Regions from separate parts of the Paenarthrobacter sp. OM7 genome, predicted to be linked through region 1. Evidence: predicted binding sites of a transcription regulator. Region 1 holds the regulator's gene; each other region holds the start of a gene.

Evidence for each region. The regulator HrcA, encoded in region 1, represses chaperone genes, less so after heat shock. The targets are predictions, from matches to a motif close to TTNGCACTCGNNNNNNNCGAGTGCNAA.
Region 2: a site for HrcA is predicted at 2,832-2,858, ahead of QEH68_RS14485 (FmdB family zinc ribbon protein). Genes of this name have one in related genera too.
Region 3: a site for HrcA is predicted at 6,306-6,332, ahead of groES (co-chaperone GroES). Genes of this name have one in related genera too.
Region 4: a site for HrcA is predicted at 2,226-2,252, ahead of groL (chaperonin GroEL). Genes of this name have one in related genera too.

Annotation. Positions count from the first base shown of each region.
Region 1 is NZ_CP123579.1:2,488,061-2,495,448, forward strand. Features, by position in the region: gene QEH68_RS11455 (PhoH family protein) at 1-830, opposite strand, end outside; gene QEH68_RS11460 (GerMN domain-containing protein) at 1,255-2,127, shown strand; gene QEH68_RS11465 (16S rRNA (uracil(1498)-N(3))-methyltransferase) at 2,188-2,952, opposite strand; gene dnaJ (molecular chaperone DnaJ) at 2,955-4,082, opposite strand; gene hrcA (heat-inducible transcriptional repressor HrcA) at 4,133-5,140, opposite strand; gene QEH68_RS11480 (DUF3097 domain-containing protein) at 5,319-6,170, shown strand; gene QEH68_RS11485 (DUF4870 domain-containing protein) at 6,292-6,705, shown strand; gene hemW (radical SAM family heme chaperone HemW) at 6,736-7,388, opposite strand, start outside.
Region 2 is NZ_CP123579.1:3,136,375-3,143,762, forward strand. Features, by position in the region: gene QEH68_RS14465 (hypothetical protein) at 1-378, opposite strand, end outside; gene QEH68_RS14470 (GNAT family protein) at 524-1,135, opposite strand; gene galU (UTP--glucose-1-phosphate uridylyltransferase GalU) at 1,143-2,048, opposite strand; gene QEH68_RS14480 (5-formyltetrahydrofolate cyclo-ligase) at 2,177-2,785, shown strand; gene QEH68_RS14485 (FmdB family zinc ribbon protein) at 2,922-3,185, shown strand; gene QEH68_RS14490 (RcpC/CpaB family pilus assembly protein) at 3,256-4,059, shown strand; gene QEH68_RS14495 (AAA family ATPase) at 4,086-7,388, opposite strand, start outside.
Region 3 is NZ_CP123579.1:3,160,653-3,168,040, forward strand. Features, by position in the region: gene QEH68_RS14555 (DUF389 domain-containing protein) at 1-801, shown strand, start outside; gene QEH68_RS14560 (FAD-dependent oxidoreductase) at 714-1,844, opposite strand; gene QEH68_RS14565 (hypothetical protein) at 1,896-2,225, opposite strand; gene QEH68_RS14570 (LuxR C-terminal-related transcriptional regulator) at 2,357-3,982, opposite strand; gene groL (chaperonin GroEL) at 4,167-5,780, opposite strand; gene groES (co-chaperone GroES) at 5,867-6,163, opposite strand; gene QEH68_RS14585 (hypothetical protein) at 6,357-6,719, opposite strand; gene QEH68_RS14590 (class I SAM-dependent methyltransferase) at 6,787-7,388, shown strand, end outside.
Region 4 is NZ_CP123579.1:1,101,775-1,109,162, reverse strand. Features, by position in the region: gene QEH68_RS05190 (ribonuclease HI family protein) at 1-269, opposite strand, end outside; gene groL (chaperonin GroEL) at 417-2,042, opposite strand; gene QEH68_RS05180 (cold-shock protein) at 2,366-2,569, opposite strand; gene QEH68_RS05175 (LytR C-terminal domain-containing protein) at 2,742-3,350, opposite strand; gene QEH68_RS05170 (DUF3263 domain-containing protein) at 3,400-3,711, opposite strand; gene QEH68_RS05165 (uracil-DNA glycosylase) at 3,841-4,611, shown strand; gene QEH68_RS05160 (siderophore-interacting protein) at 4,664-5,503, shown strand; gene QEH68_RS05155 (threonine/serine exporter family protein) at 5,581-7,068, opposite strand; gene QEH68_RS05150 (peptidoglycan bridge formation glycyltransferase FemA/FemB family protein) at 7,096-7,388, opposite strand, start outside.

The DNA of each region.
Region 1 (7,388 bases):
AGGCGGGTCAGGAACATCTTCATCTGTTCCGGTGTGGTGTTCTGCGCTTCATCAAGAATGATGAAGGCGTCATTGAGCGTACGTCCGCGCATGTACGCCAACGGTGCCACCTCAATGGTGCCTGCAGCCATCAACCGTGGGATGGATTCCGGATCCATCATGTCGTGGAGGGCGTCATACAGCGGGCGCAGGTACGGATCGATCTTGTCGCTCAATGTACCTGGCAGGAAACCGAGCCGCTCCCCCGCCTCCACCGCAGGCCGCGTCAGGATTATCCTGCTGACTTCCTTCATCTGCAACGCCTGCACGGCCTTGGCCATGGCCAGGTACGTCTTGCCCGTGCCAGCTGGACCGATACCAAAAATTACCGTGTTTGCGTCGATGGCATCCACGTAGTTCTTCTGGTTCAGTGTCTTTGGACGGATGGTCTTGCCGCGGCTGGAAAGGATGTTGTGGGTCAGCACATCAGCCGGGTTCTGCACCGACTGGGCCCTCAACAGGGACACCAGCTGCTGAAGGATGTCCGGGCTCACCACGGTCCCTTTCGCCACAAGCCCACGGACTTCCTCCAGGAGGCGCATGACGCGGGGAATGACGGTGGAGGGGCCGGTCATGGAGAGCTCGTTGCCGCGGACATGGAAGCTGACATCCTGGAATTGTTCCTCGATGTACCTCAGGGCTTCGTCATGGCTGCCCAGCGAGTGAACCATCTGGTCGGAGTTGTCGAAGGTGACGACTTCCGTGCGTGTGCCCGGTAATGTGTGCGGGAACTCGTTGGGCGGCTGGTTGCCGTTTCCGGTCCTGAGCCGCCCGTTCAAAGATTCACTCATAGTGCTGGCCCGCGGGCCTTTTCTCCTCCGGTTGGTCTGTAATAACGCCATCGATTCGACATTCTCTGCGGACTTTCGTTGCCCGCGTTGATGCCGGAATGTCTCCAATCCTACGCCAGCCCGCCCGCGATGAACCTCCCCCGGCAGCCTCATTCGGCACCCTGGGGCTGATGCGGACATTTTGTCTCAACTCGGCATCAAGCCGGTATCAATCATGTTTCAGTTGGCGCCCTCCCCCGGAAACCCGGCCGACCGCCGTCGACGATGTGCCAAGCTGGCATTGCGGGTGAAAACACGACCCCGCACCCCAGCCGACAAATGGCTGCCAAACCATGCAGGGCAGGACAGGAAACCCATCAAGAAAACAGCCAGCAACGATCATGGCGCGAACAAGCGGACCAAGTCCGCTGTTGCCGTGCCGGCGATGCTCGCTGTCCTCCTGCTGACCGGTTGCATCGCCAACGGTGGCGGCACCCAAGCCACCTCCACACCGCCGCCGCTGACCGTCCAGGAAGCCCCGGCCAGCAACGCCCCGCTGGAAACCACCCAGGCCTCCACAAAGATCCCGGTCTACTGGATCGGGCGGAGCAAGGAAGAGGTCTACCTTTATCGCGAGTTCCGGGACATCTCCGGCGACGGAAATCCTGTAACCACCGCCCTGAAAATCATGATGGCGGAAAAGCCGTTGGATCATGACTTCTTCACTCCCTGGCAGGAACCCGCCAACCTGGCCACGTCCATTTCCGGCAAAAACGTCATTACAGTCGATATTTCCCGCGATGCTTTCAACTCAAACCTGGATGCCGGCATGGCGCAGCGTGCAGTGCAGCAACTCGTCTACACGGCAACGGCCGCAGCTTCGTCTTCAGGGCTCATCAATTCGGGCCAGCAGATCCAAGTGGTCATCCTGGTTGATGGCCACAAGGACTACATGGCGTTCGGGCAAGTGCAGCTGGGTGAGCCGATGACCCGCGACGCCTCCTTGGTTGCCCCGCTCTGGATCATCGATCCGCAGGAAGAGACCACCCTGCCCACAGGACTGGTCAAGTTCAACGGGCGGAGCACTGACAGCTCCAAGCCCATCGCCTGGCAGGTACTGCAGGACAATGGCAAGGGCGAAAAGACCAGCCTTCTCACGGGCCAGACGCAAGCCACCGGCGAACCCGGGCAGTATGGGTTGTTCACTTTTGGCGCGACATTGAAGGCCGGCCAGTATGAGGTACGTGTTTCCCAGGTGGACAGCGCCGGAGACATCATCGCGACAAGCACCGACACGCGGCTGTTCAGGGTCGGGTAGCTGTTCACGGTCGGTAGCTGCCCGGAGCCGGAAGCGGACCAAAGCCGCCCGGCTGCACCGCTACCAGCGGCCCAGGATGTCGCTCGCAAGCACGACGGCGGCAGGTCCCGCCGTCGACGACCTCAAGACATGATGCCCCAAGAGAGCCGTCACGGCGCCGGCATCACTGAGCCGCGTCACTTCGCGGGGCGAGATCCCACCCTCGGGCCCCACTATCAACAGCACCTCGCGGGGTGAGGTGGCCTTGGTTGCCGCCAGCTCTTCAAGAATGGTCCGCAAAGGATTCTTGGCGTCTTCATGCAGGATGATGGCAAGGTCAGACTGGGCAACGGCTTTCGCCAGGGACCCGGTGTCCACCATGGTCCGCACCTCGGGGATCCATGCCCGCCGGGCCTGCTTGGAGGCGGCAGCAACCACTGATTCCCACTTCGCATGGGCCTTTGCTGCGCGATCGCCTTTCCATCGAACAATGGAACGCTCTGACTGCCACGGGAGCACAGCGTCGATTCCGAGCTCCGTGGCCGTTTCGATGGCAAGTTCGTCGCGATCGCCCTTGGCCAGGGCCTGGACCAGTACCAGCCGGACGTCCGGCTGTTCTTCAAAGGCCATGTCGGAGGCAGTGACGACGAGGCCGGCGGGCCCGGCCGCGGCGACCGTGCCGGTCAACCGCGCGCCGGCACCATCGGCTATGTCAACGGGCTCTCCCACACCAAGTCGCTTGACCGTAACCGCGTGCCGTGCCTCTGGACCTTCCAGCACGAACGTGCCGCCGGGTATGACATCGCTGAGGCTGCCGGCCGACGTGAAGAAAACGGGGTTGCTCACCGCTACAGGTTACCGAGCTTGTCCCGAAGCTTGGCGAACATTCCGCCGCTGGCCACAAGCTTTCCTTCAGTGAACTGCTCCCCGCGAAGCTTGGCGAGCTGCTGCAGCAATTCTTCCTGCGCAGGATCCAGCTTGCTCGGCGTTTCAACGTGGAGGTGTACCTTGAGGTCGCCACGGCCATAACCACGCAGGTGCGTGACGCCCAGGCCCCGAAGGGTGATGATCTCCCCTGACTGGGTTCCGGCCTTCACATCAATGTCCTGTGCGCCGTCGAAAGTATCCAACTGCAACTCCGTACCCAGCGCTGCGGCCGTCATGGGCACGCTGAGGGTGGCATGGAGGTCGTCGCCTTCGCGCATGAACATGGAATCGTTGTTGACGCGGATCTCCACGTAGAGGTCGCCGGACGGGCCGCCTGCGGGTCCTGCTTCGCCTTGGCCGGACAACTGGATGCGCGTACCGGTGGCAACACCGGCAGGAACCTTGATGGTCAGGGAACGGCGACTGCGGATGCGGCCTTGGCCGTTGCACTCATTGCAGGGGTCTTTGATGACCGTTCCGAAGCCCTCGCAGGAACCGCAGGGGGCAGCGGTCATGACCTGGCCAAGGATGGACCGGACAGCGCGCTGGACCTGGCCGCTGCCGCCACAGATGTCACAACGTTCCGGGTGGGTGCCCGGTCGGCAGCAGCTGCCGTCACAGGTGGGGCAGGTCACGGCCGTGTCCACTTCGAGCTTCTTGTTGACGCCGAAAACGGCGTCCTTCAGGTCAATGCGGACACTGATAAGTGCGTCCTGGCCGCGTCGGACACGGGAGGCCGGCCCGCCGTGACCGCCGCCGCCACCAAAGAACGTATCGAAGATGTCCTGGAACGCGAAGCCCTGGCCGGAATATCCGCCGCCAAACCCGTTGTCCGTTCCATTCTCATTGCCGGTGGCGTCGTAGACGCGGCGCTTCTGGGGATCGGACAGCACCTCATAAGCATGGGTCACGGCCTTAAACTGCTCCGCGACATCCTCACCTGGGTTTACGTCCGGGTGGAGTTTCCGCGCCAACTTGCGGTACGCCTTTTTGATCTCTTCCCCGGTGGCTTCCGGCGAGACTCCCAAAACGTCATAGTGGCTGCTCAAAGTCGGTATCTCTTCCTTGTTGTACTGCGGATGTTTCTTCGGGACGGCGTTCAGCCGCCAAGAATGCGTGAAAGGTAACGGGCCACGGCCCGGACTGCGGCCATGGTAGTGGGGTAATCCATGCGGGTTGGGCCCAGGATCCCCACCTTGGCACCGGAACCGTATCCGGTGGCCACAACGGAAGCCTCAGCCAATCCGTCGTAGGGATTCTCCCGGCCGATACTCACGGTGACGCCCCTGGGGTCATCCCCCATGTCTGACAACAACCGAAGCATGACAACTTGTTCCTCAAGGGCTTCCAGCACCGGACCGATGCTCAAGGGGAAGTCCACGTTGGACCTGGCGAGGTTGGCCGTACCGGCCATCAGGATGCGTTCTTCGCGGCTGTTGTCGCTCAAGGCCTGCAGTCCGTTGGCCAACGTCTGGGCCAGCCCCCGGAGCTCCGGCGGACACAGGGCAATCACCGACGGAAGCACCTGCGGCAACAGGGCCAGTTGCGTCCCTGCGATGCTGCCCAGGAAGCGGGATCTCAATCGCATCAAAGCGTCGTCGCCCACGTCCGAACCAGCGTCGATGACCTTCTGGCTGACGCTGCCGGTATCGGCAATCAGCACCACCAACACTTGTTGTGGTGCCAACAGGACGAACTCAACATGCCGTACCAAGGCGCGGTTGGAGTGCGGATACTGCACGACGGCGACCTGGTTGGTCAGTTGGGACAGGAGCCTTACGGTGCGCTCCAGGATGTCGTCTACATCATCAGGGCCTTCAAGCAGCGAGTGGATGGCCCTCCGCTCTGCGGCCGAAAGGGGCTTGACTTGGGAGATGCGATCGACGAAAAGGCGGTAGCCCTTGTCGGTGGGAATGCGACCGGCACTGGTGTGGGGCGCTGCAATGAGGCCTTCTTCTTCCAGAACGGCCATGTCGTTACGGATGGTGGCGCTTGAAACTCCAAGATGGTGCCGTTCAACAAGGGCCTTCGATCCAACAGGCTCCCGTGAATGCACGTAATCTTCAACGATGGCACGCAGCACTTCCAATTTGCGTGGCTCACTCATTGCTCCACCTCCTGACGACTGCCGTGGTCTCTGAGACCGGGTCCACTTAGCACTCAACATGCCCAAGTGCTAACCAGTCTAGTATGAGCCAACCCGTTGCTAGCATTGAACTTTCCTTTCCCAAGCCAGCACAAACCAACACTGAACAATTCAACCCAGCACAAAAGGTAGGAACTCCTTGGCTTTCGACACGTGGGGTCCGCAGGATCTGTCAGCTCCCGCCAAACGGCAACTGCCGGAGGTAGCTGTACAACGCGGGATGGTCCTTGAAGATGTCCAATCAGGCTGGGTGGGCGAAGTCACCCGGGTGGAGAAGACCGGCGGCATGCACATCGTGTCCCTCGAGGACAGGCGGGGGAAGACGAAGTCGTTCCAGCTCGGATTTGGCTTCCTGCTCGAGGGGCAGCCCATCCGCTTGATGCCCCCGGCCCCCCGACAATCGACGCCGCCCGTTCAGGCCGGTCGCACGGCGTCGGGTTCGGTGAAGGTTGAAGGACAACGCGCCCAGGTGGCCAAAGCCAGCCGCATTTGGGTGGAGGGAAAACACGACGCCGAACTCGTCGAGAAAGTCTGGGGCGACGATCTTCGCGTCGAGGGCATTGTGGTGGAGCCCCTGCACGGAGTCGATGACCTCAAGTCGGCAATCTCCGCCTTTAACCCCGGGCCCGGCCGGCGCCTCGGCATCCTGGTGGACCACCTCGTGGCCGGCTCCAAAGAGTCCCGCATCGCAGCTGACGCCATGACTGTGCCCGGCGCCGCAGGAAACGTCCTGATTGTCGGCCATCCCTACATCGATGTCTGGCAGGCCATCAGGCCCAAAGTTCTGGGAATTGAGGCCTGGCCGTCCGTACCCCGCGGAACCGACTGGAAGACCGGGATTCTCACCGCCTTCGGGTGGCCTCACGAGACCGCTGAGGATATAGGACTGGGCTGGCAACGTCTTCTTGGTGCGGTTCGCAGCTACGCCGACCTTGAGGCCTCGCTGCTGGGCCGCGTGGAGGAAGTCATCGATTTCCTCACAGTTCCCTGACCTTTGGCCTCAAAGCAGCAGCAACTGACGTGTCATCGTGGCGTTTGTCCCGGGAAGCCTGCCGGGGCCGGTATTCTGGGACAGCAACACCGCACTATCTTTACAGCAAAGGGAACACACCGTGGCAGAGAACGCTCCTGAAGAACCGGGCAGCGCCGCAGGCCAGCCCCAGTACCATGGCGCGCCTGCAAATGCGCTGCCACTGACCGCCAGCGAGGACAGGCAGTGGGCTACCTTGGCACACTTTGGCGGTATTCTCGGATGCCTGCCATCTCTCCTGATCTACTTGATCTTCCGTGACCGCGGACCGTTCACGGCACAGGAATCCAAGGAGGCGTTGAACTTCACGCTGCCTCCCACCATCGCTGCGGTTCTGGCCAACATCCTGGTGCTGTTGCCGGTAGTAGGCAACATCTTTGCTGTGATCGCCACTGGCATCTGGGTAGCCCTGACATGCTTCTCCGTCTCAGCCGGAATCCGCGTCAACCACGGCCAGCCGCACCGTTACAAGCTCAACCTGCGCTGGGTCAAGTAGCCCTCCCCCAGCCATTCAAGCGGCTGGGGGTTAGTCGGGGAGAATCCGCCGGACTACGGCGTCAGCCAGCAGCCGGCCCTTCAGCGTAAGGGTCAACCGGCCTTTGAACGCTTGCACGGGATCAACCAGCTCGTCGGCGATCAGCCCTGCCATTGCATGGCGGCCAACCGCGTCCAAGGCATCTACTTCAAGCCCTGTACCGAGCCGTGCTTCCAGCATGATGCGTTCGACTTCCCGGGTTTCGGCGTCGAGGGTCTCCCGGCCTGCCGCCGGTGAGCTTCCCGCACCCAACCGTCCTGCGTACGCTGTGGGGTGCTTAACGTTCCACCACCGGACACCTCCTACGTGGGAGTGCGCACCGGGGCCGATGCCCCACCAGTCATCGCCGCGCCAGTAGGCCAGATTGTGCCGGCACGCTTGATCGGGTGTCCGGGACCAGTTGCTGACCTCGTACCAGTTCAAACCAGCTGCGGAGATCAACGAATCAGCCAACTCGTATTTGGCTGCATGATCGTCGTCGTCAATTCCGGGCACTTCGCCGCGGCGGATCTGGGCCGCCAACTTGGTGCCGTCCTCCACGATCAATGCGTAGGCGCTGATGTGGTCAGGCTCGTAGGACAGTGCTGTTTCAAGGGACAACCGCCAGTCCGCCATGGACTCCCCCGGCGTACCGTAAATAAGGT
Region 2 (7,388 bases), 650 kb from region 1:
GAAGGACACCAGCGGCAACCAGAATGACCCGACGCCAAAGGTGAGGAGGATGCCCGAAACGGCCGCCGTCACCAGCAAGGCAAGGCCTGCCAAGGCCAAAGTGAGCCGGGCATAGCGGATGGTGAACGGAGTGGTGGGCGCTTTCCGCACGGACGACTCAGCCGCGCGGGATTCCTGGGGCGACGCCGGTGCTTTGCTGTGCATGGTCTCCATCGGTTTCTCCTGCTGAGGTGCCAAAGTCAGTACCACCCCTGCCTGCGGTTCGTCTGGTTCGTCGTCGATTGCCCCTGCTGGAACAGCGGCCGTTTGGACTTGTTGGCGCCTGTTCCGGAGAACGTAGGGCGCCACCCAGACCATCCACAGCGCAACTGTGACCACGAGTATCACTGAGCTGCTGAGAGGGAAGTCCACATTCAAAACCGTAGAAGCAAATCACCGGGCGCGGCGGCATTGCGGCCGGTGTGTCGTCGTCGAGTCCTCAAATGACTGGATATACGGACAAAATGGCCTATGACCTGCCCATTTATCCTCTGAGCCACCGACGCAGCAGACCCTCAGGAACCTCGTCCGATGTCAGGGCAAAGGACCGGTGGTCAGCCCATTCGCCGTTGATGTGCAGGTACCGTTCCCGATACCCCTCATCCCGGAATCCAAGCTTCTCCACCACCCTCAGGCTGGGGGCGTTTTCGGGCCTGATGTTGATCTCCATGCGGTGAAGGCCCAACACCTTGAAGCAGTGGTCCGTTGCCATGGCCACCGCCGTCGGAGCAATACCGTGCCCGGCCCGCTCCTTATCCACCCAGTACCCCAACGTGGCCATCATGGCCGATCCCCAAATGATGGAGGAAACAGTCAACTGCCCGACGATGAGAGGCTCACGGAATCCAGGGGTCCGCTCGACAATGAGGAAAGGCAATGCCGTGGACTGTCGGGCTTGGTTGTTCAGCGAGGCCACCATCTGCCGATAACTGGGCAGGCGCCCACCCGGTGCCGGGTTGGACGCCTCCCAGGGAGCAAGCCATTCGCTGTTCCGCGAACGGACTTCAGACCACTCCCGCTTGTCGCGGTATCGGATGGGGCGAAGAAGCAGGTCTCCGCTTTCCAGCGTCACCGGCCAGATCGCAGAACCGTACATCCTGAGGTTACTTGGGAAGCGAAGCAGTGAAGGTCGGCAGCCACTCACGCAGTTCAGGACCGAGGTCCTCGCGTTCGCAGGCCAACTCGATGCAGGCCTTGAGGTAGCTGAGTTTGTCACCGGTGTCGTAGCGACGGCCCCGGAAAACAACGCCGTACACGCCGTAGCCTTCACCTTCGCCGGCTGCCAGCACCTCGAGGGCGTCGGTCAGCTGGATCTCGCCACCACGGCCCGGCTCGGTCTTTTCAAGAACATCGAACACTGCCGGATGCAGCACGTAGCGCCCGATCACGGCAAGGTTGGACGGCGCTTCTTCCGGAGAAGGCTTTTCCACCAGCTGCTTAATGCGGACGTAGCCGTCTTCACCGATCTCCTCGACGTCGGCGCAACCATAGGCACTGATCTTGGAGGGCTCCACCTCGATCAGGGCAACCACGGAACCGCCGGTCTTTTGCTGGACCGCGATCATGTCGCTCAGGAGGTTATCCCGGGCATCGATCAGGTCATCGCCGAGGAGTACGGCAAAAGGCTCGTGCCCTACGTGCTGCTTCGCACGAAGGACAGCGTGGCCCAGGCCGTTGGGGTCGCCTTGGCGGACGTAGTGGATGTCACCGAGGTTGGTGGCGGATTGGATGGCCTCAAGCTTGGCGGTATCGCCCTTTTCGGCCAGCGTCGCTTCCAGCGCCGGCACACGGTCGAAATGATCCTCCAGGGCGCGCTTGCTGCGCCCAGTGATCATCAGGACGTCGTGCAGGCCAACCTTGACCGCTTCTTCGACGACGTACTGGATGGCTGGCTTGTCAACCACGGGCAGCATTTCCTTCGGCATCGCCTTTGTTGCAGGCAGGAAACGGGTACCAAGACCCGCTGCGGGGATGACGGCCTTACGGACAGCATTGTTATCGAGAGTCACCGGACTAATGTAACGGAAGGAATACATCATCGGCTAAACCCTCGCCGCGCCGGGACAACATTTCTGTGGACTGAACCGCAGCTTTTGTCGCCGGACCGGCATCAGACGAACCTCACGATCGGACATCCATGGCATCGAAGGAAGACATCCGCAGCAGCCGCCGCCTCCAAAGGCGCGCCCTCTCCCCCGAACAGATCGCTGCTGCCGGTGCGTCGATCGCGCAGCATGGAACGGAATGGGCGGCTGCAGCTTCCTCCGGCACGGCGGCCACTTTTGCCGTCTATGTAGGTGTCGCGTTTGAGCCACCCACCATGCCGCTCATCCATTCCCTGCACGAGGCCGGACACAGGATCCTCCTTCCCGTGTGCGAGCCCGGCCGGCAGCTGAGCTGGGTCTATTGGACCCCGTCGACAGTTTTCGTCCGTTCCTCCTACGCCCCTATCGACGAACCTGAGGGCGAACGCATGGAAAGCCAGGTGGTGGCCGGCGCGGCGGGGATCTTCATGCCAGCCACGGCAGTGGACAGGGATGGCAACCGGATCGGCCAAGGCGGCGGTTACTACGACCGGCTCCTCCATGGGCTCGACGATTCCGGCCAGCGGCCGCCCACCATTGCGGTGGTGTACGACGCCGACCTGTTGCCTTCAGGTTCGATTCCCGCCGAAGCATTCGACCGCCCCGTGCGGGAAGTGCTGACTCCCTCCGGGGTGGTCCATCTCGACGAGAGAGCCCCGTGAGGTCCCGCACATCCACTGGCGCATGCACTGTAGACCGATGATAGAATTGGCACTCAGGCCCTGCGACTGCTAATGCGAAGCGAAATCTCCGCCGTTGCTGCACAGGACCTGACCTTTGTCCTGAAGGAGGAACTCAGTGCCCACATACGCATACGCCTGCAAAGACTGTGACCATGCCTTTGACATCGTCCAGTCCTTCTCTGACAGCTCCCTGACGGAGTGCCCCGAGTGCAAGGGCGCCCTTCGCAAGAAGTTCAACAGCGTCGGTGTCGTCTTCAAGGGCTCTGGTTTCTACCGGACTGATTCCCGTGATGCCAAGGGCAGCACTGTTTCAGCCGCACCCGCCGCCGCGCCGTCCGCTCCCGCAGCCGCCCCGGCACCGGCAGCTGCAGCAAGCTAACTTCCCCACTTTTCCACATAGCGCTTCAGGCCGCTGTTATCCGGCCTGTCCGGCTGGCTAACGTGGCGGCATGCCACAACAGTCTCGAAGCGCCCTCCTTGCCCGCGCCCGGCGTTCAGCGTCGCCTGCCGGCCCTTGGCCCCCGGACCCGTTTGGTGCGGGAGGGCAGTCGTCCCGGCCGCGCAAAAATGCCACAAGCTTTCACCGGCAGCTGAATTATTCAGCCCGCCAAGGCAGAAGGCAAAGGATCGGCTCCTGGATCGCCCGGAACCGCCGTCTCACTGTTGCCCTCCTGCTGTGCCTGGCCGCCGGCATCGCCGTCCAACAGCTGACTCCGGCTTCGGAGCTGCGAATCAGTGTCATGGTGGCCGCCCGTGACCTCCCCACGGGAACCACTCTCACAGAAGCCGATTTCACCCGGGTGGGAGTGCCCCAGGACCTTGCCGTCACCGGAGCCCTCTCAGATGGCGGGGACCTCACAGGCAGACAGTTGGCCGCTCCCTTGAGCCGGGGGCAGATCCCCACTGAGTCCAGCCTCCTGGGTCCCGGGCTTCTCACTGGATCACCCGTGGGCACCGCAGCCGTTCCCCTGCGGATGGCCGACCCGTCGTCCATCCAGCTCCTCTCCCCCGGCCAGTTGGTCACGGTGGTCCTCACGGCAGCCGGATCCTATGACGAATCCAGGGAAACACAAGTACTCGCCGGTCCCGTCCCCGTGCTCTGGACCTCAGCCCACGGGGGCAAGGCAGGCGAATGGCTGGGCACCAGCGACACCGAAGGCTTGGTAGTGGTTGCTGCGGATCCACAGCAAGCAGAAAAGCTTGCCGGCGCATCAACGCACGGCAAGCTTTTCTTTGTTTTGGTCAACCCGTGATGGGTGGTTCAGATGGCGGTGGACGCTCAGCCCCAGTGCGGCGGCTTTTGTTCCTTAAGCCACTGCTCATGGTCGTAACCGGACTCATCGCCCCAGCGCCGGGGATCGTCTTCCGCTGCTTTGGTGGGCAGAATGCCACTCACGCCTGGTTTGGCTGCGGCGGCCGTGGCGTCCGCAGTTTCTTCAGTGGTGTCGGCGCCGGGCGCGGAGGATTCGGTCTCGGACCCGCCTTCAGGACCGGTTGCTTCTTCCATCAGTGGTACTTCTTTCCCGTTCTCTGCTTCGCTGTCTGCATCATCGGCAGCGTCGTCAATCTGGTCTGGTGCCTGCCGTGCCGGACTTGGAGCGAACGTTTGCTGCCCCTTGTCCACACTCAATTGTTCAACGTCCATGTCCAGGAAGCCATGCTCAGGCGACGTCGACCGCGGAATGTGATTCTCCAGCCCAAGGTAGGAGCCGATGCGATCCGCGCAGGACGAAGGATCAGTGAAGACCTCAATGGTCCACAGGGACATGTAGCGCCATCCCATGCGCTCCAGCAGCTGCGGACGCAGCCGGCTGCGTTCCCGGACGCTCATCCGCCGGTAGCGTTCAGTGCCATCGGATTCGATCGCGACAGGTGTGGGGATTTCTGCTCCCTCCCGGCCGATCGTGTGGACGGGATCCGCCGCAGCTGCGATGTCCAGAACGCCATCGTAGAGATGCCAGACCCGGGCTCCCCGGGCCCGCAGGCGTTCTCCAAGGTCAGCAACCAAGGGATCCTCACCGAGCGCCTGCTCACTGGCAACAGCACGGGACGCGGGTGTACCGAGGTTGCTGTTTCCCGAGAGTTCCCGGTCCAGCAGCTCGTAGAAGTCCACTGCACCATGAGCCAGCCGATCGAGGTCAAGGTCCTCGGGACGGAAGCAGCTCAGGACGTGCATGGAACGCCGTGCGCGGGTCATGGCCAAAGCGAAACGGTTCCGGCCACCCTCGGCGGACAGCGGACCGAACGAATGGAGTGCCCGGCCATGTGGTGTGCGGCCGTAGCCAAGCGAGAAGATCACGTGGTCCCGTACCAGGCCTTGGGCCCGCTCCAGATCCACCACACGGAAGGACTCGGGACCGGCGCCAAAGAACGTGGACAGCAGGGGGTGGTTGGGCAGTTGAAGCCTGATGGCCTCGCCGATGCGGGCAGCATGGCGCAAGCTGGCAGTTACCACCGCCAGGGACGTGCGGGGACGCAGCCTTGCGTGTTCGAACACAAGGTCCACCACGCGATTGACCTCGGCAGTGACGGACTCGACGCCCTCATGGTCTGCACCCGGAAGCCCGGTGCCATCGGGGATGTACTCCACCAGGATGGAACGGTCCAGTCCCGTGACAGAGTTGCCGTCGGGCAGGCGGCGCAGGCCACCGTCGTAGTAATTCTTGCTCAGCTGAAGGATCAGGTCCTCGTCTACGGCGCGGTAGACCCAGTTCAGTTGCCAGGTCGGAAGGACCCTGGCCAGCGCCTTGAAGGCGCTGTCAACATTCTCGTGGCTGGCAACACCGGCTACAGGCGGTTCCACAGCAACGCTGAAGGTCCGTGCATGCGCAATCTTCGCATCACCGAAGGCCACCACCTGCTTCGCCCGGGCGATGGCAGGAAGTACGGCCTGCAGCGAGGTGGATTCGGCGTCGATGACCACCACGGCGTCAAACTTTTGCTCGGCCGGGAGGACACCAGTCAAGAGGTAGGGGCTGACAGACCAAACGGGCACCAGGAGTGGCACAAGCTCAGGCGCCTGGGCGCTCAGCGCCGGCAAAGTAACCCGGCCATCCTTCAGCAAGGCTCGCAGCAGTTCCGCCTGCCGGGGGTGCTCAAGCAGGCCTTGGCGCCATTTCTGTGCCAACTGCCAGCGGAGACGGGCAGCACCACTGGCGATGTGGGCCTGGTCAGCAAGCCGGTATTCGGCTTCCAGGCGGCGCAGCGAATCGCCATCGGACATCGCAAGGTAGTCGTCGCCGCTGATCATGGCTTCCAAAGCGGATTGCCACCAGGCCAGATCCAATTCGGCGGCCACGGAGCCGGCAGGAACCTCGCGGGCAGCCAGGTCGGACAGCAACTCACCAAGGCCGTGCTCGCGCATTTCCTCGATCAGGAGGGTGCGTTCGGGAAGTGTCTCCAGTGTTGCCGTGTCAGCAACAAGCCGTTCCAGCCGCTCCATCAGTTCCAAGTACGGTGTCCCGTGCAGGGAGCCACCAGCGCTGGTGTGCTTGAGGGCAGCACCGAGGCGGTGCAGCTCGCCATCCAACTCCCGGTACAGCGCACCAAGATCGGCGAGCCCGGAAGGCACTGCCGGGTGGCGCTGGGTGGTGGCGTATCCGGCCCACAGAGCCCGCTGCTCCTGAACCAGGACGAGGGAGCTGTGGAGGTCCGCGATGTGGACTCCGGGCCGCACATATTCCTTGGCTACCCGGCGCAGGCGGGAACGCTGCATGGAAGGCATCTCCAAGTTGCGCTCACGGCGCCAGGCGGAACTGGCAGTCGCGGAAATGAGGTCGTGCACGGGCCGGTCAAAGATGTCCGGGGTGAACTTATCCAGGCTCTCCCGGACGGCAATGAGCAGTTCGAGCTGCGCACCCCACTCGGTGAAGGTGTCCCCCAGCCGGATTTCAGCGTGATCGGACACCTGCTTCATCCGGTCCCGCAGGACGGGAAGCTTCTCCTCGGCCAGACGGGCGAGGTGTTGGGCTTCCTCGGTCTCCTTGCGCGTCACCAGTCGCGCTCCATACCAAGGGCTGGAGGTGGACGCCCTGCTGAAGCTGCCAAGCTCCGCAGCCCGGCGCAGGCGGCCGGCCAGTTCTTCACGGTCCTTGATGTTGTCCAGGACGCTGCGCTTCAGTCGGACCGTGGTGGAAGGCGCGGGATGGATGGACGTCAGTTCTGCCAGCGACTGCATGGCCTGGTACGGCGAGCAACCCCACCGCTCACGGACGTTGTGCAGCGAGGCTACATGGTCCATTAAGGCGTGGCGGTGTCCGGTGAGCGTCTGGTGCAAGTTGCCCAGTTGAGGCTCAAGCGCTTTTTCGTTGCGCATGATGGCGCGGACCAGCTGGCCTTTGAGCTGCTGCGGCGTGGTCCCGTTACCCGGGCGGAACAGCATGGAGTCGAGGCCGAGCGATTCCAAGTGGGCGGAGAGTCCCGCCAGGCTGGACTGCCTGTCCCCAACCACCAGTACGGATTTGCCTTCGCTGACCAGCGCACCGATCGCGTTGATGGCCGTTTGCGTCTGTCCGCTTCCCGGCGGGGTGCTCACTACCAGGGAATCTCCGGCCCGGACGGCATCCACCACGTACTGCTGGTC
Region 3 (7,388 bases), 670 kb from region 1:
CGGCTTCATGGGCTCAAGGTTCCGGACCTGGGCTCCATCTCCATATCGTCGCCGGACCTCGTCCTGTCCAAACGCGCTGACGACGCTGAGGCAGCCGCCCCCGGAGAATCGGCCGACGCCGTCATTTGGGACGAGGTTTCCAGGCAAACCGGCGAGGACTCGAAACTGACGTGGAGCTTCCTGGCATTCTTGGTCATAGCGGCCCAGTTGGCGGCGATCGGCATTGTGACCGATTCAACGATCGCGATTGTGGGCGCAATGGTGGTGGGACCCGAGTTCGGACCGCTCGCCGCGTTGGCCGTGGGGCTGGTGGAACGTAAGTGGCGATTGGTACGTGCCTCGATGCTCGCCCTGGGTGTCGGTTTTCCCCTCGCGATGCTGGTCACGGCCGTTGCAGCCTGGCTCTCAGTGCCCCTCGGATTGTTTCCCGAGGACACACTGGATCGGGGATCAGCCGTGGAGTTCATCTACCATCCGGGTCCCTACTCGCTGATCGTGGCCGCACTCGCTGGAGCGGCGGGAATGCTGTCCATGATCAGCCACCGGTCCTCAGCTCTGGTGGGTGTGTTTATTTCCGTCACGACTGTTCCGGCTGCAGGATACGTCGCCGTTGCGTCGGTTCTGGGTGAATACAGCAAGGCGGCCGGATCAGCGATGCAGCTGGCACTCAACCTGGTGGGCATCGTGTCAGCTGCAGCTGCGGTCTTGGTGTTCTACCGGCTTGTCGGCATGCGGGTCTCCTTGGCCCGGCGACCGTCGGGCTCCGGACGCCGCTCCGTTGCCAACCGGCGGGCCACGTAGCGGGCGTCCCGACAGACTCCGGGAAGTGTTGCCGAGGCTGCCGCGAAGAGGAATTCCTGACCGATGAAGAACACGCCGGGAACGTCCTCGGCCACTCCCCTGCTTTGCCTCGGCTCTCCCTGTTCGTCAAAGACCGGCAGTTTCACCCACGAGTACTCCTCCTGATACCCCGTGCACCAAATAACGTTCGTGGCCTCCACCTTTGTCCCGTCTTCCAGGACCGGCAAGCCTTCCGAAACCCCCGCCAGCCTTGGAACCAGCTGCACACCCGCTGCGGCCAGGTCCTTGGTCTTGGTCCGGATCAGCGGCGCCGCCATGGATTTGAAGCCCGGGGCGGCCTTGCGTCCGATCGGCGTGTTGAGCGTTAGGACCCGGACGCCCAGGAATTTCACTATTGGCAGGGCGAAACGTGCTGCGGTACGGCCGTGCTTCATGGGCATTTCGCCGCTTGGCTTCCCTGCAAGAACGGTGGAATGCGACCCTGAAACGTCAAGGGCGATCTCCGCCCCCGAGTTTCCGAGACCTACCACCAGCGCTGTTCCGTCCCTCAACTGCCCTGGGTTCTTGTAGGCCTGGGAATGCAGCTGGACTATGTCCGGATCAAGCTCTCCTGCGAAAGCGGGCCGTTTCGGAAGATGGTGTCCGCCGGTCGCAATCACCACGTTGCGCGTGCGCCAGAGCCGGTCCCCTGCCGCGACAACAAACCCCCCATCCTCGGAGCTGATTTCCTCCACATGGACATGGGACACGAAGGGGAGGTCAAAACGACGCACATACTCCTCCAGATAGTCAGCCAGTTGATCTTTGGTGGGAAAGGCAAGACGGTCTCCTGGGAAAGGCCAACCCGGAAGCCCGTCATATTTGGCGGGTGTGAACAGCTTGAGCGAGTCCCAGCGTTGACGCCAGGCATCCCCTGGCCTTCCGTGCTGATCCAGAATGAGGAAGTCACGGCCTTCCTTGGCCAACCAGTATGCGAGCGCGAGCCCGGCCTGGCCACCTCCCACGATGACGGTGTCTACCTCTTGAAGTTGGTTTGATGTCATGATGCGCTCCTTTCGTGTTGCAGTGGATCCTTTGTTGTTTGGTCCAACCGGTCAATGCACCTCATGCGGTATGTGAACCTCCCTTGGACTGGCTTCGTGCACCTCAGACGGCCCGGCCTCGGGCGTCTTCCGGTACCGCAGGCACCACGCGAGCATCAGTGCGGATGCCACCACATAGAAGGCGTGCAGAAGCCATACGGGACCGGCCGGAAGATCAAAGACATAGAACGAATGCACGGCATTGGCGATGTTGGTCAGGGCAATGTTCCCCAGGCTGTAGGACGCCACATCCTTTGTTCGGACCGCCTTGAGAAGCATGGGCAGCATGCTGGCGGCGAAGAGCACGGTTGAAACGGTGCCGGCAAGCAGTGGAATGTTCATAGGGCCAAGCTATGAGCCCAGCCCCTCCCGTCGCGTCGGCAGAATGACGCATTCGATTCCACACGGTATGGGTATTTCTGCGCAGCAGGTGACAGAGGGTCCTGCGGAACGGTGCGGGGGGTAATGGGGGTTCAGTGGATCAGGCCATGCTCGAAGGCGTAGCCCGTGGCGGCGGTCCTGGACGGCACAGCAAGTTTGGACAGGATGTTGCTGACGTGCCTGGCCACGGTCTTTTCGCTGAGATACAGCTCCCTGGCGATGGTACGGTTCGCGTGGCCACTGGCAACGAGCTGCAAGACTTCCAGCTCACGGCTGGTCAGCGGAAAACTGTTCTGACGTTTCTCGCCCGTGAGCTCCAAAACATGGGCCACTGCAGGCGCCGCTCCAAGATCGGCAAACTCATCTTTGGCAGCTTCAAACTCCATGGCAGCCGAGTCCGGATCTCCCAGCTGCGAGCAAGCACGCCCCGCCAGGACCCTGCAACTGGCCGCGCCGTACGGAGCCTCCAGGCTGTACCAAAGACGCCACGCCTTTCTCGCCACTGACAGGGAAGCGTGCGGTTTGCCCTCCGCAAGCAGCACAGTGGCTTCCGCCTGGCCAGCGAGCGCCTGCTCGAGGGGCATGCCGCCGCCTTCCGGGGACCCGAACTCGTCTGCGGCGGCCCGAGCCGCCTTGACGTCTCCGGCAGCAAGTTCGACGTCGACGACGGCCGGGAGGAGTCGACGGCGGTTGGCTGGGTCAGAAAGGGAAAGGGCACGGCGAAGCATGGACTGGGCTTGTGGTTCTTTGCCCTGCCCGGCCAGGACGAGTGCCAGCCCTGGCAGGGCCTCGAATCCGGTCTCAGCGGCCTTGGCATAAGCTGCCATGGCTTCATCGTCACGGCCGGTCAGGCGAAACAGCTCGCCCTGGAGGTACCACGCGCCCCAGACTGCTTCCGGGTCGCCATGGCGGGAACGGTCCTGGGCGATCCGGAGTGCGGCCGTGGCATCCTCCCAGGCACCGTGCAGGATGAACAGTTCGGCCCTGTGCGACTGGCACTGCCCGCTGAACATGACCATGTCCGGTTGCTGTCCGCACCACCGGGCAAGTGCAGCTGTCCACTCGTGGGCACGCTTGACGTCCAAGGTCAGGCGACAGCTTCCGATGACGGCGCAGTAGATAATGCCGGACGGAATGGGCGACACTTCGCCGGCGGTCACGGAAACCATGACGTCGTCCAGGAACTCCAGGCCCTCATCGGGAAAACCCAACGCGATCCGTGCTGTACCTACGCCCAGCTGGCCCAAGGCCGTCAGGTCCCGGTCGTGGAAGCGCTGCCCCACAGCCAAGGCGCGGCCAAAAAGCTCGTTGCCGGCTTCCGGGTTTCCCCCATACAGCGCGCCCAGCGCCGATGGGATCAAAAGGTAGCCCTCCGCTTCGGTGGGGTCATCCATCCCATCCACCAACTGCTTGGCCCTGGATAACCAGCCGGAACCACGTGCGGGTTCCCCGAGGTTCATAAGGTACAGGACCAGCCACGCAGCACAGCGGGCCGCTCCGGCAATGTCCCCCATGGTCACGTACTCGTCATGTGCCCGCGTCAGATAGGCCACACCTTCCGATTCCTTGCCCAGGAGCATGGCAACCGAGGCAACAAGCTCAATGTCCTGGGGAGGCAGGCCGCCTTCGGTATCCGCCCGGGCGAGGCAGTCCAAGGCATCGCTCCAGCGATGCTCGAAGAACGCCGAGCGTCCGAGATCCAAGGTTGTGGCCAGCATAGTCGTTACTCATCCCGCGACCGGGAACAGCCCGGTTGGCGCACCCAAGCCGCCGTATAAGCGTCAGGTTACTGCCGTCGTCGAACGCTCACAATAGCTTGGGCAGGCGTGCCTGCCGGCAGCCTCCAAGACGCACGGAGCCCCGGCCACGCGAACGTGACCGGGGCTCCAGTGAAACAGGCTGCTAGTGGCTGTGGCCTGCGTGTGCGTCTTCTTCCTCAGCCGGCTTCTCGGCAACCAGGGTCTCGGTGGTGAGAACCAGGGCAGCGATGGAAGCGGCGTTGCGGAGAGCCGAACGGGTGACCTTGACGGGGTCGATCACGCCAGCGGCGATCAGGTCCTCGTACTCGCCGGACTTGGCGTTGAAGCCGTGGTTGGCTTCGAGCTCGGACACCTTGGCAACGACAACGAAACCGTCGAAACCGGCGTTCTGGGCGATCCAGCGCAGCGGCTGGACCAAGGCGCGGCGGACGATGCCCACAGCAGCTGCTGCGTCACCTTCCAGTGCCTTGACGGCCGGGGACTCGTCCAGTGCCTTGAGGGCGTGGATGAGGGCGGAACCGCCACCGGAAACGATGCCTTCTTCGAGAGCTGCGCGCGTAGAGGACACAGCGTCCTCGATGCGGTGCTTCTTTTCCTTCAGCTCAACCTCGGTGGCAGCGCCAACCTTGATCACGCCGATGCCGCCGGCCAGCTTGGCCAGGCGTTCCTGCAGCTTTTCCTTGTCCCAGTCGGAGTCCGTCCGGGTGAGCTCAGCGCGCAGCTGGGCAACGCGGTCAGCCACGTCCTCAGCCGTGCCGGCGCCGTCAACGATGGTGGTGTTGTCCTTGGTCACCGTGATGCGGCGTGCGGTACCGAGTACCTCAAGGCCAACGGTGTCCAGGCTCAGGCCAAGGTCCGGGGAAACAACCTGGGCGCCCGTGAGCGTGGCGATGTCCTGGAGCATGGCCTTGCGGCGGTCGCCGAAGCCCGGAGCCTTGACGGCAACAACGTTGAGGGTGCCGCGGATGCGGTTGACGATCAGCGTCGAGAGGGCTTCGCCTTCGATGTCTTCGGCGATGATGAAGAGCGGCTTGTTGGCCTGCAGTGCCTTCTCCAACAGCGGCAGGAAGTCCTGCAGCGATGAGATCTTGCCCTGGTTGATCAGGATGAGGGCGTCCTCGAGGACGGCTTCCTGGCGCTCTGCGTCGGTGACGAAGTACGGGGACAGGTAGCCCTTGTCGAACTGCATGCCTTCGGTGAGGACCAGCTCGGTCTGGGTGGTGGAGGACTCTTCAATGGTGATGACACCGTCCTTGCCCACCTTGCCGAACGCTTCGGCGAGGAGCTCGCCGACTTCGTCGCTCTGCGCGGAGATGGCTGCGACGCTAGCGACCTGGGTGCCTTCAACTTCGCGGGCGTTCTCCAGGAGGCGGGCTGCGACGGCTTCAACGGAAACCTCGATGCCGCGCTTGATCTCGCCCGGAGCGGCGCCGGCGGCAACGTTGCGCAGACCCTCCTTGACCAAAGCCTGTGCCAGCACGGTGGCCGTGGTGGTGCCGTCGCCTGCGACGTCGTTGGTCTTGGTGGCTACTTCCTTGGCCAGCTGGGCGCCAAGGTTCTCGTAGGGGTCGTCAAGCTCAACTTCACGCGCGATGGTGACGCCATCGTTGGTGATCGTGGGAGCGCCCCACTTCTTGTCCAGCACGACGTTGCGGCCGCGCGGGCCAAGCGTCACCTTGACAGTGTTGGCGAGCTTGTCGATACCGGCCTCAAGAGACCGGCGGGCAGCATCGTTAAAAGCAAGCTGCTTTGCCATGGTTGTGTCCTTTCAAGACAGAAAACCCGCACCGCTGACGGTCGGAAATGATTTCCAACGCGACGGCGGTGCGGGGCTCCGGGAAGTTACTTTACGACGATCGCAAGGACGTCGCGGGCGGACAGAACGAGGTACTCGTTGCCGCCGGTCTTGACTTCGGTTCCACCGTACTTGGAGTAGATGACGACGTCGCCAACAGCTACGTCAACCGGTACGCGGTTGCCGTTGTCATCGAAACGGCCGGGGCCGATTGCAACAACTTCGCCTTCCTGCGGCTTTTCCTGTGCGGAGTCCGGAATAACCAGGCCGGAAGCCGTGGTCTGCTCTGCTTCGAGCGGGCGAACAACAATACGATCCTCAAGAGGCTTAATCGAGACCGACACTCGGACTCTCCTTTTCATGAGCTGATTCATGGACTAAGAACTAGGGTGCCGGAGCGTACATCCGCCGTCGCGGTGCCGGAAGACGCTTGGCATTTATTAGCACCCTCCGGGGGAGAGTGCTAACTAGACTCTATGTAAATCGTTAGCACTCGGTCAAGGTGAGTGCCAGCATTTCGTCATGGGTGAACGCAGGTCACCGTCCCGTGAGGTCATCCAGGTCATAGTCCTGGCCGTCGTCATCCTCGTCCAGCGGGGCATTGCCGCGGTTCAGGTACAGGAGCACAGCGGCCGCAACAGCAACGACGCCGGAAATCACCAAGGTGATCATCCCACCGGTGCGGGCGCCGCTGTAGAGCTCGCGGATGTCCCGTGCTTCGTCGGTAGCATCATTGACGCTCTTGCCGGCGACGGAATAGGTGGCCGCGTTGAAGGAATCCAACGCGAAGATGATGATCAGCAAGCCGATGCAGACCACAGCGATCACGGCCCCCGCTATGAGGGCGGGTCGCGCGAACTTCATCATGGTGGAGGGTTGCGGGGCTGCGGTGTCTTCCATGAAAACAACCCTATCCGGCTGATTCGCCCGTCACGTTGTCAAGTGCCGCGCCGTTAGGCTTGATTCCATGCCTCACGCACCGCAGGAACAGATCGCACCCTTGCTGACCACTGAAGGATGGGAACTCCTGGCCTCCTTGGGGCCCTACCGCGAGGCCGACGCTTTCAGCACCAACGCGGATCTCCGCAAAGCCGGCCACTCCGCCGAATTGGTGGCCGCAGTCCTGACGCAATCACGGTTGCGTACCCGAGCCGAGGCAAAGTTCGGCGAGTTCGCCCGGCAGATGCTGTTCACCCAAGCAGGCTTGGAGCAGGCCACACGGTTGAACGTTGCAGCCCGACATGCCGAACGCTTCGCCAAGGCCGGCATTTCCCATGTGGCCGACCTCGGATGTGGCCTCGGCGCCGATTCCATGGCGATGGCGTCCATGGACATCTCAGTGACAGCCGTTGAAATGGATGAAACCACCGCTGCCTGCGCCACCATCAACCTCATCCCGTTCCCGCACGCCACCGTGGTGCACTCGGATGCCACGTCCGTGGAGCTGGACGGGATCGACGGCGTGTGGCTGGATCCTGCACGACGCACCACGTCCACGTCGGGGACCAAGCGGATTTGGGACCCTGAGGCTTTCTCTCCCCCCTTGTCCTTCGTGGAGAAGCTGGCAGC
Region 4 (7,388 bases), 1.4 Mb from region 1:
GCTTTACGCCAGCCTTTGCGCTTCCATCCCGGCATCCACTTGCTGATGCAGTTGATGACGTACTGGCTGTCGCAGAGGATCAGCAAGTCCTCCTCCGGCACATGTGCCGTGGAACGGAACAGATCCAGGACGGCCATGAGTTCACCCTGGTTGTTGGTGCCGTGCGGCCAACCTCCTGCGCGCCAACAGGAGTCATCAACGTACCAGGCCCAACCGGCCGGCCCAGGATTGCCGAGGGCGGACCCATCGGCGGCAGCAATAATCGTCATGACCTTAATCCTGCCAGACCCCACCGACACTGAATCCGTGATAGGAGCCCCACCACACAGCAAAACGGCGGCCCCCACCAGGTGGGGACCGCCGTCGCCTGCTCTAAAGCGTGACGCTTGGGCGCTGCATTGCTACAGCGTGGGGGCTTAGAAGCCGCCCATGCCGCCCATGTCGTCGCCGCCGGCGGCCGGAGCGTTCTTCTCAGGCTTGTCGGCAACTACAGCCTCGGTGGTCAGGAACAGACCAGCGATGGAAGCAGCGTTCTGGAGAGCCGAGCGGGTGACCTTTACGGGGTCGTTCACACCGGCAGCCAGAAGGTCTTCGTAGACGCCCGTGGCAGCGTTCAGGCCGTGGCCGGAAGGCAGGCCGCGAACCTTGTCCACCACAACGCCGGGCTCGAGGCCGGCGTTGAAGGCGATCTGCTTCAGCGGAGCGTCGATGGCAACCTTGACGATGTTGGCACCCGTTGCCTCGTCACCCTGGAGGGTGAGGTTGGCGAATGCCTTGGCGCCGGCCTGGATGAGGGCTACGCCACCACCGGCAACGATGCCTTCTTCAACAGCAGCCTTGGCGTTGCGGACTGCGTCCTCAATGCGGTGCTTGCGTTCCTTGAGCTCAACTTCGGTTGCGGCACCGGCCTTGATGACTGCAACGCCGCCGGCCAGCTTGGCCAGGCGCTCCTGCAGCTTCTCTCGGTCGTAGTCGGAGTCGGAGTTCTCGATCTCGGCGCGGATCTGGGCCACACGGCCTGCGATCTGCTCGGCGTCGCCGGCACCTTCAACGATGGTGGTCTCGTCCTTGGTGACAACAACCTTGCGGGCGGTGCCGAGGAGTTCCAGGCCGGCGTTTTCGAGCTTGAGGCCAACTTCTTCGGAGATGACCTGGCCACCGGTGAGGATGGCGATGTCGGCCAGCTGCGCCTTGCGGCGGTCACCGAAGCCCGGAGCCTTGACGGCGACAGACTTGAAGGTGCCACGGATCTTGTTGACGATCAGGGTGGCCAGGGCTTCGCCCTCGATGTCTTCGGCAATGATCAGCAGCGGCTTGTTGGACTGCATGACCTTCTCCAGAACCGTGACGAGTTCCTTCACGTTGGAGATCTTGGAGTTGACGATCAGGATGTACGGGTCTTCGAGGACCGTTTCCTGGCGCTCTGCGTCGGTGACGAAGTAAGCGGAGATGTAGCCCTTGTCGAAGCGCATGCCCTCGGTGAGCTCGAGCTCCAGGCCGAAGGTGTTGGATTCCTCGACCGTGATGACGCCTTCCTTGCCCACCTTGTCCAGGGCTTCGGCGATGAGGCTGCCGATTTCCGGGTCACCGGCGGAGATGGAAGCCGTAGCGGCGATCTCTTCCTTGGTTTCGATCTCCTTGGCGGAGGCCAGCAGTTCGCTGATGACTGCCTCAACAGCCTTCTCGATGCCGCGCTTGAGGGACAGCGGGTCGGCGCCGGCGGCAACGTTGCGCAGGCCTTCCTTCACCAGTGCCTGGGCGAGGACGGTTGCAGTGGTAGTACCGTCGCCAGCGACGTCATCCGTCTTCTTGGCAACTTCCTTGACCAGTTCTGCACCGATCTTCTCGTAAGGGTCGTCCAGTTCGATCTCCTTGGCGATGGAAACACCATCGTTGGTGATCGTGGGGGCGCCCCACTTCTTTTCGAGGACGACGTTGCGTCCACGCGGGCCGAGGGTGACCTTGACGGCGTCTGCGAGGATGTTCAGGCCCCGCTCGAGGCCGCGGCGTGCCTCTTCATCAAATGCAATGATCTTGGCCATAACGGCGGTAGTCCTTTCGGGACAGTCGTTAAGAAGGTACCTGTCAGATGGGGTGCCCGCGACGGACGGTCTTTCGCTCGCAGCCTCTGTATGCCCCGCGCTCCGGACCTCACCCCACCAAGGTGTTTCTTGATCCTCCGCTGGAACGAATGCCGCCCAACGCCGGGGTAACCCGGCCTGGACTTAGCAGTCGAACCATAGGAGTGCTAAATCAATAATTAGCACTCGACCGGGGAGAGTGCAAGCAGAGATGCCACTTTGCTCTATAAACAAAGGGCTTTCAGCCGAGGGCTGACGGAGAGGGAGCGAAAACCTGCAAGAAGCTATGCGACGCGCACACCTTCGGCTTGCGGACCCTTTTGCCCCTCCCCCAGTTCAAACTCAACCCGCTGGCCCTCTTCAAGGGCGCGGAAGCCGTCCATTTGGATGGCGGACCAGTGTACAAAGACGTCGTCACCCGACTCATCCACAGTGATGAATCCGTAGCCTTTTTCGGCGTTGAACCATTTGACGGTTCCCAATGCCATGATGCCCACACTTTCGCAGTAGCCAAGACCGGTTGCCGGGATCTCCGTACCGGAATCAATCCACTGTAACCACAGTCACTCTGCCGGCGCTCCCATGGAGGCCCGGGGCATCACTTTTGTTATTGAGGCTTAACCGGGTTGGGGCTTCAGACCCACCGGGAAGGCCGAGGGTTTACTGGTAGCCAGGTCCTGCTACAACCACCAACTGCTGCTGCACCTCGGGCGACTCAAGGATCGTCTGGATGCCCAACAAGGTGCCCAACGCCTCGGCGTTGACCTTCTGCTCAGGCGCGTTGTAGAAGATCACGGATGTCTGCTGCGGCAGGCCGCCCCAGTTGCCCACGGTGCTGAGTGTCCAGCCGTCGGCTTCCACCAGACCGGCCACGCGGCCAGCCAAGCCAGCGGTGCCGGCACCGTTGTACACGGCAACCGGGGTGGACTTGTCCACCGGTGCGGAGGACGGCGTTGCGGAGGGGCTCTCTGAGGGTGTCGGCTCGCTGGAAGCGGACGGTGCACTGCTGGATTCGCCCGGTGCCGCCGACGGCGACGAATCAGTCTGCTGCGGCGCCGGCGTCGAGACGCTGGGCGCGGCATTGGGAGCCACCACGCCGAGGTTCGGAAGGACCAGGAAGGCCACCAACCCCAAAACCAGGGCCACAGCCCCAACAGTCAGGACCGGCCACAACGTGGGGCGTGTGGTTTCCTGGGCGTCCCGGTGAACGCCCTGCCGCGAGGTGTTCTGCGGGACCTGGTCGAATTCGTCCTTGGCATATTTGGTCATGGTGAAGCGTTGTCCTTGCTGGTTGCTGCTGACAGATCAGCCTGGCGATTTACGCGTCGGACCCCAAGCGACGTGCCGTCCGCGCACGCTGGCGGGACGTACGTAGTCTACGCAATCTCTTGACGAGCATGGGATCGTGGGCCAACGCGTCTTCGGTATCTATCAGCGCGTTGAGGATCTGGTAATAGTGTGTTGCCGAGAGATCGAACAGCTCACGGATGGCCTGTTCCTTGGCCCCTGAGTACTTCCACCACTGCCGTTCCAGGGCCAGCATCTGCTGGTCCCGTTCGCTGAGCGGAGAGTCACTGCGGATCCCGGCCGCAAGGTCTGCAAGGGCAAACCCTGTTGACTGCGGCGCCATCGGTTCCGGTGCTGGTTCTGCCACGGCACACTCCTTCGACGCGTGTTGGGGAAAATGTCCTACCCCTATGTTACGGGCGAATAACAACGCTGTCATTCGCCGGTCCGGGATTGCGCGGGAGACAATGGCGTGGTGAATGGCGAGGATGCACTCTTTGACCTTGAGCCGGACAACCTGGACCAAACAGGTTTTGCCGAGCTCCCTGACCGCCCACTGGAACACCTGATGGCCCCCGACTGGGCCGATGCACTGCGGCCCGTGGAAGGGGAGCTGCGAAGCGCCTTGGACTTCGTCGCGACCCAAGCCAAGAACGGTACCCACGTCCTTCCGCAGGCCGGCCACCTTCTGCGCGCCTTCCAGCAGCCGCTGGCAGATGTCAAAATACTGATTCTGGGCCAAGACCCCTACCCCACGCCGGGACACGCCGTCGGGCTCTCCTTTGCAGTCTCCCCACAGACGCGGCCCATCCCGCGCAGCCTCGCCAATATCTACCGGGAACTGCACGACGACCTCGGGTTACCTCCCCGGGTCCATGGCGACCTCAGCGCCTGGACGGGCCAGGGCGTCCTCCTGCTGAACCGTGTCCTCAGCGTCACCGCCGGAGCTGCCGGCTCGCATCGCGGCAAAGGCTGGGAGGCCATCACGACGGCGGCAGTCACCGCCGTCGCCCGCCGTACGGACGGTGCGGGGCGGCGCAGCCCGTTGGTTGCCATCCTCTGGGGCAAAGACGCCGAGGGCGTCCTGCCACTGCTGGATGGAGCACCGTCCATCGTGTCGGTCCATCCCAGTCCCCTCTCGGCCTCCCGGGGATTCTTCGGCTCCAAACCCTTCAGCCGCAGCAACGAGCTGCTGGTGGAACAGGGCGCCGAACCCATCAACTGGGAACTGCCCGTCTTATAACCTTTGACTCATCCCCAGCGGACTTGCAGGAAATTAGCTTAGGCTTACCTATATGTCTGCTCTCCCCGTGACTTCGTCCGCCACCCGTACAACCCGCCCGCAGGTCAACCTGACAGTCCTGCGGAATGAACGCCTTTCACCGCATATGGTGCGGATCGTGGCCGGCGGACCAGGGTTCAGTGACTACACGAACAACCAGTACGTGGACCGCTACGTCAAGATCGTCTTCCCCCAGCCGGGCGTCGAGTACGAGCTTCCGCTGGACCTGTGGGCCATCCGCGAGACCATGCCACGGGAGCTGTGGCCGCACACCAGGACCTACACCATCCGCTGGGTGGACCTTGAAGCCCAGGAACTGGCCATCGACTTCGTGGTGCACGGCGACGAAGGGCTGGCAGGCCCTTGGGCGGCCGCAGCAGAACCCGGCGACTCGTTGGTCTTCACAGGACCTGGCGGTGCCTACAACCCGGCCCCCGACGCCGACTGGTACTTGTTCGCCGGCGACGACGCCGCGATCCCGGCCATTGCAGCATGCGTGGAGGCTCTTGCCCCTGATGCCCGCGGAACGGTGTTCCTGGAAGTGGACAATGAGGCCGACATCCTGCCGATCTCCGCCCCCGCCGGCGTGAAGCTGCACTGGCTGCAGCGCAACGGGGTACCCGCGGGCTCCAGTGACTTGCTGCTCGAAGCCCTGCGCACCACTGAATGGCTGCCCGGCCGGGTGGACGTTTTCGCCCACGGTGAGCGGGGTTACATGAAGGGCCTCCGTGAAATCTTCTTCGTCCAGCGGGGATTGGAGCGTTCCCAGGTGTCACTGTCCGGCTACTGGGCACAGGGTCGCGTCGAAGAAGTGTTCCAAGCGGAGAAGAAGCTTCCGGTCGGACAGATCTAGGTTCGGCCCAGGTACAACTTCAGCACTTAAAACACGAACGGCGCCGCCTCATGGCAGCGCCGTTCGTAGTGTTCCACTTATCGCCTGCGGACCCTGCGCCGCTCGTTGCTGGACAGGCCCTTGGTCAATGGCCGGGCGAGGTTGTCGCCGAGCACGATGCCCGCAGCCACACCAAGGACAATCGCCCCGGCGTTCAGCATGCCACCCGCACCGAGCAGAATGTCTCCCTCTTCGACGGTCAAAACATACATTGACCGGAATATGGTGAGGCCGGGAAGCAGGATCAACGCGGCCGGAACCGCAACCACCAGCTGCGGTGCTCCGAGTTTGAGCGCCACCACACGTCCCAGCAGGCCAATGACCACCGCGGCAACCGCGGGTGACAGGCGATCGCCGAGCCCGGCGGCCCCAGCCCCCCACAGAACGAAGAAGCCCACGATGCCCACTGCCGCCGTCGGGAACAACAGGCGCAGTTGCGTTTGTTCGGTGACACCGATGGCCACCACCGCGATCGCGATCAGGATCGCCTGACCCCACAAGGGATACGCATCGGGGAAGGTGTCCGTGACGTCCAGGACCTCGCTGCCAATCAGTGTTCCGACCACCACGGCGACGCCGATACCTGCCACGATGGCACCGAACGTCAGCGCCGTGGAAAGGAATCGGCCGGCCGCCGTCACCGGGAAGCCGTTGATCGCATCTTGGACAGACGAGACAAGTCGACCCGTTGGCAGCAACAGCAGGATTCCGCCGGCAACCACAATGGACGGAGCAATGTCCACACCCGCCCACCTCAGCATCAGCGCGATAAAGGTGACCAGGAACGCGCACGCCATGGTGTTGAAGAAGTCCGCTGTCCGCCACCGTGCAAGCTGGCGTGAGAGCAGGCTGATCAGGATATTGGAGCAGAAGGCCACCGCGGACGCGCCCAGGCCACCTCCCAGGACGCCCACGAAAACTGCGGAGAAGATGCCGAAGGCAATCGTGACCATCCAGCGCGGGAAAGGCTTGGCGCTGCGGATGATTTCGTTCAAGCGGCGTACGGCTTCATCGCGGCCCACTCCCCCGGCAACTATGTCAGTCACCAGCTGGTGCACCTGCGCCAAGCCGGCGTAGTTGTTGGTCCAGGATCGAACAACACGCAGCAGCGTGATGGGCGTCTGGTCCTTGGGAGCGTAGTTGATGGCCACCGACTGGTTGGTGATGTCCACTTCGACGTTCTTCAGGCCCAGGGCAGCCGTCACCGCGATCATGCTCGTCTCAACTTCAAGGGCGCCCGCTCCATAACGGAACATGACCTCCGCCAGATGCAGGGCGAAGTCGATGGTTTTGCGGGCCGAAGCATCCACTCCCACTACCTGGATGGTGGGGTTGGCATAAGGGCTTCCCGCCAAACGGTCCACGATGTTCATGGGCGCCGTGGGCGGGCTGTCACCTTGGACAAGACGCATGAGCATACGCTTGGCGTTGACGTTTTGCCGGACCTGGGATGGCCTGAGCGGCTGGGTTTTGGGCAACCCGTCAGTATGGGGCCTGCTGGCGGACCCGTCGGGGCGTTCAGTCACGCGGTGATCCTCCCTTGGCTTGTGTGATTAGCGGTTCCTCCGAAATTTTCCTACTACCGGCAATTTCTCCAGTGGCAATCGTCCCAGTACTGTCTGGGCAGCCCCTGCAAGCTTCCTGACCACGCGGTAGGCGTTGAAGATGAGCGGGTTCACCGGTGCAACGAAGTCCCCCACCAGCTGGACCACCTCGCCCCCGAATCCCTTCTTGAATTCGTAACCGCCGTGCCCGGTCTCGTCCTGGCCTTGGATGCCAAACGTGCCGTAGAAGTTGTAGCGCGAGTATCCGTTGTTGAGCGCGTGGAGCATCATGCCCCAGTACA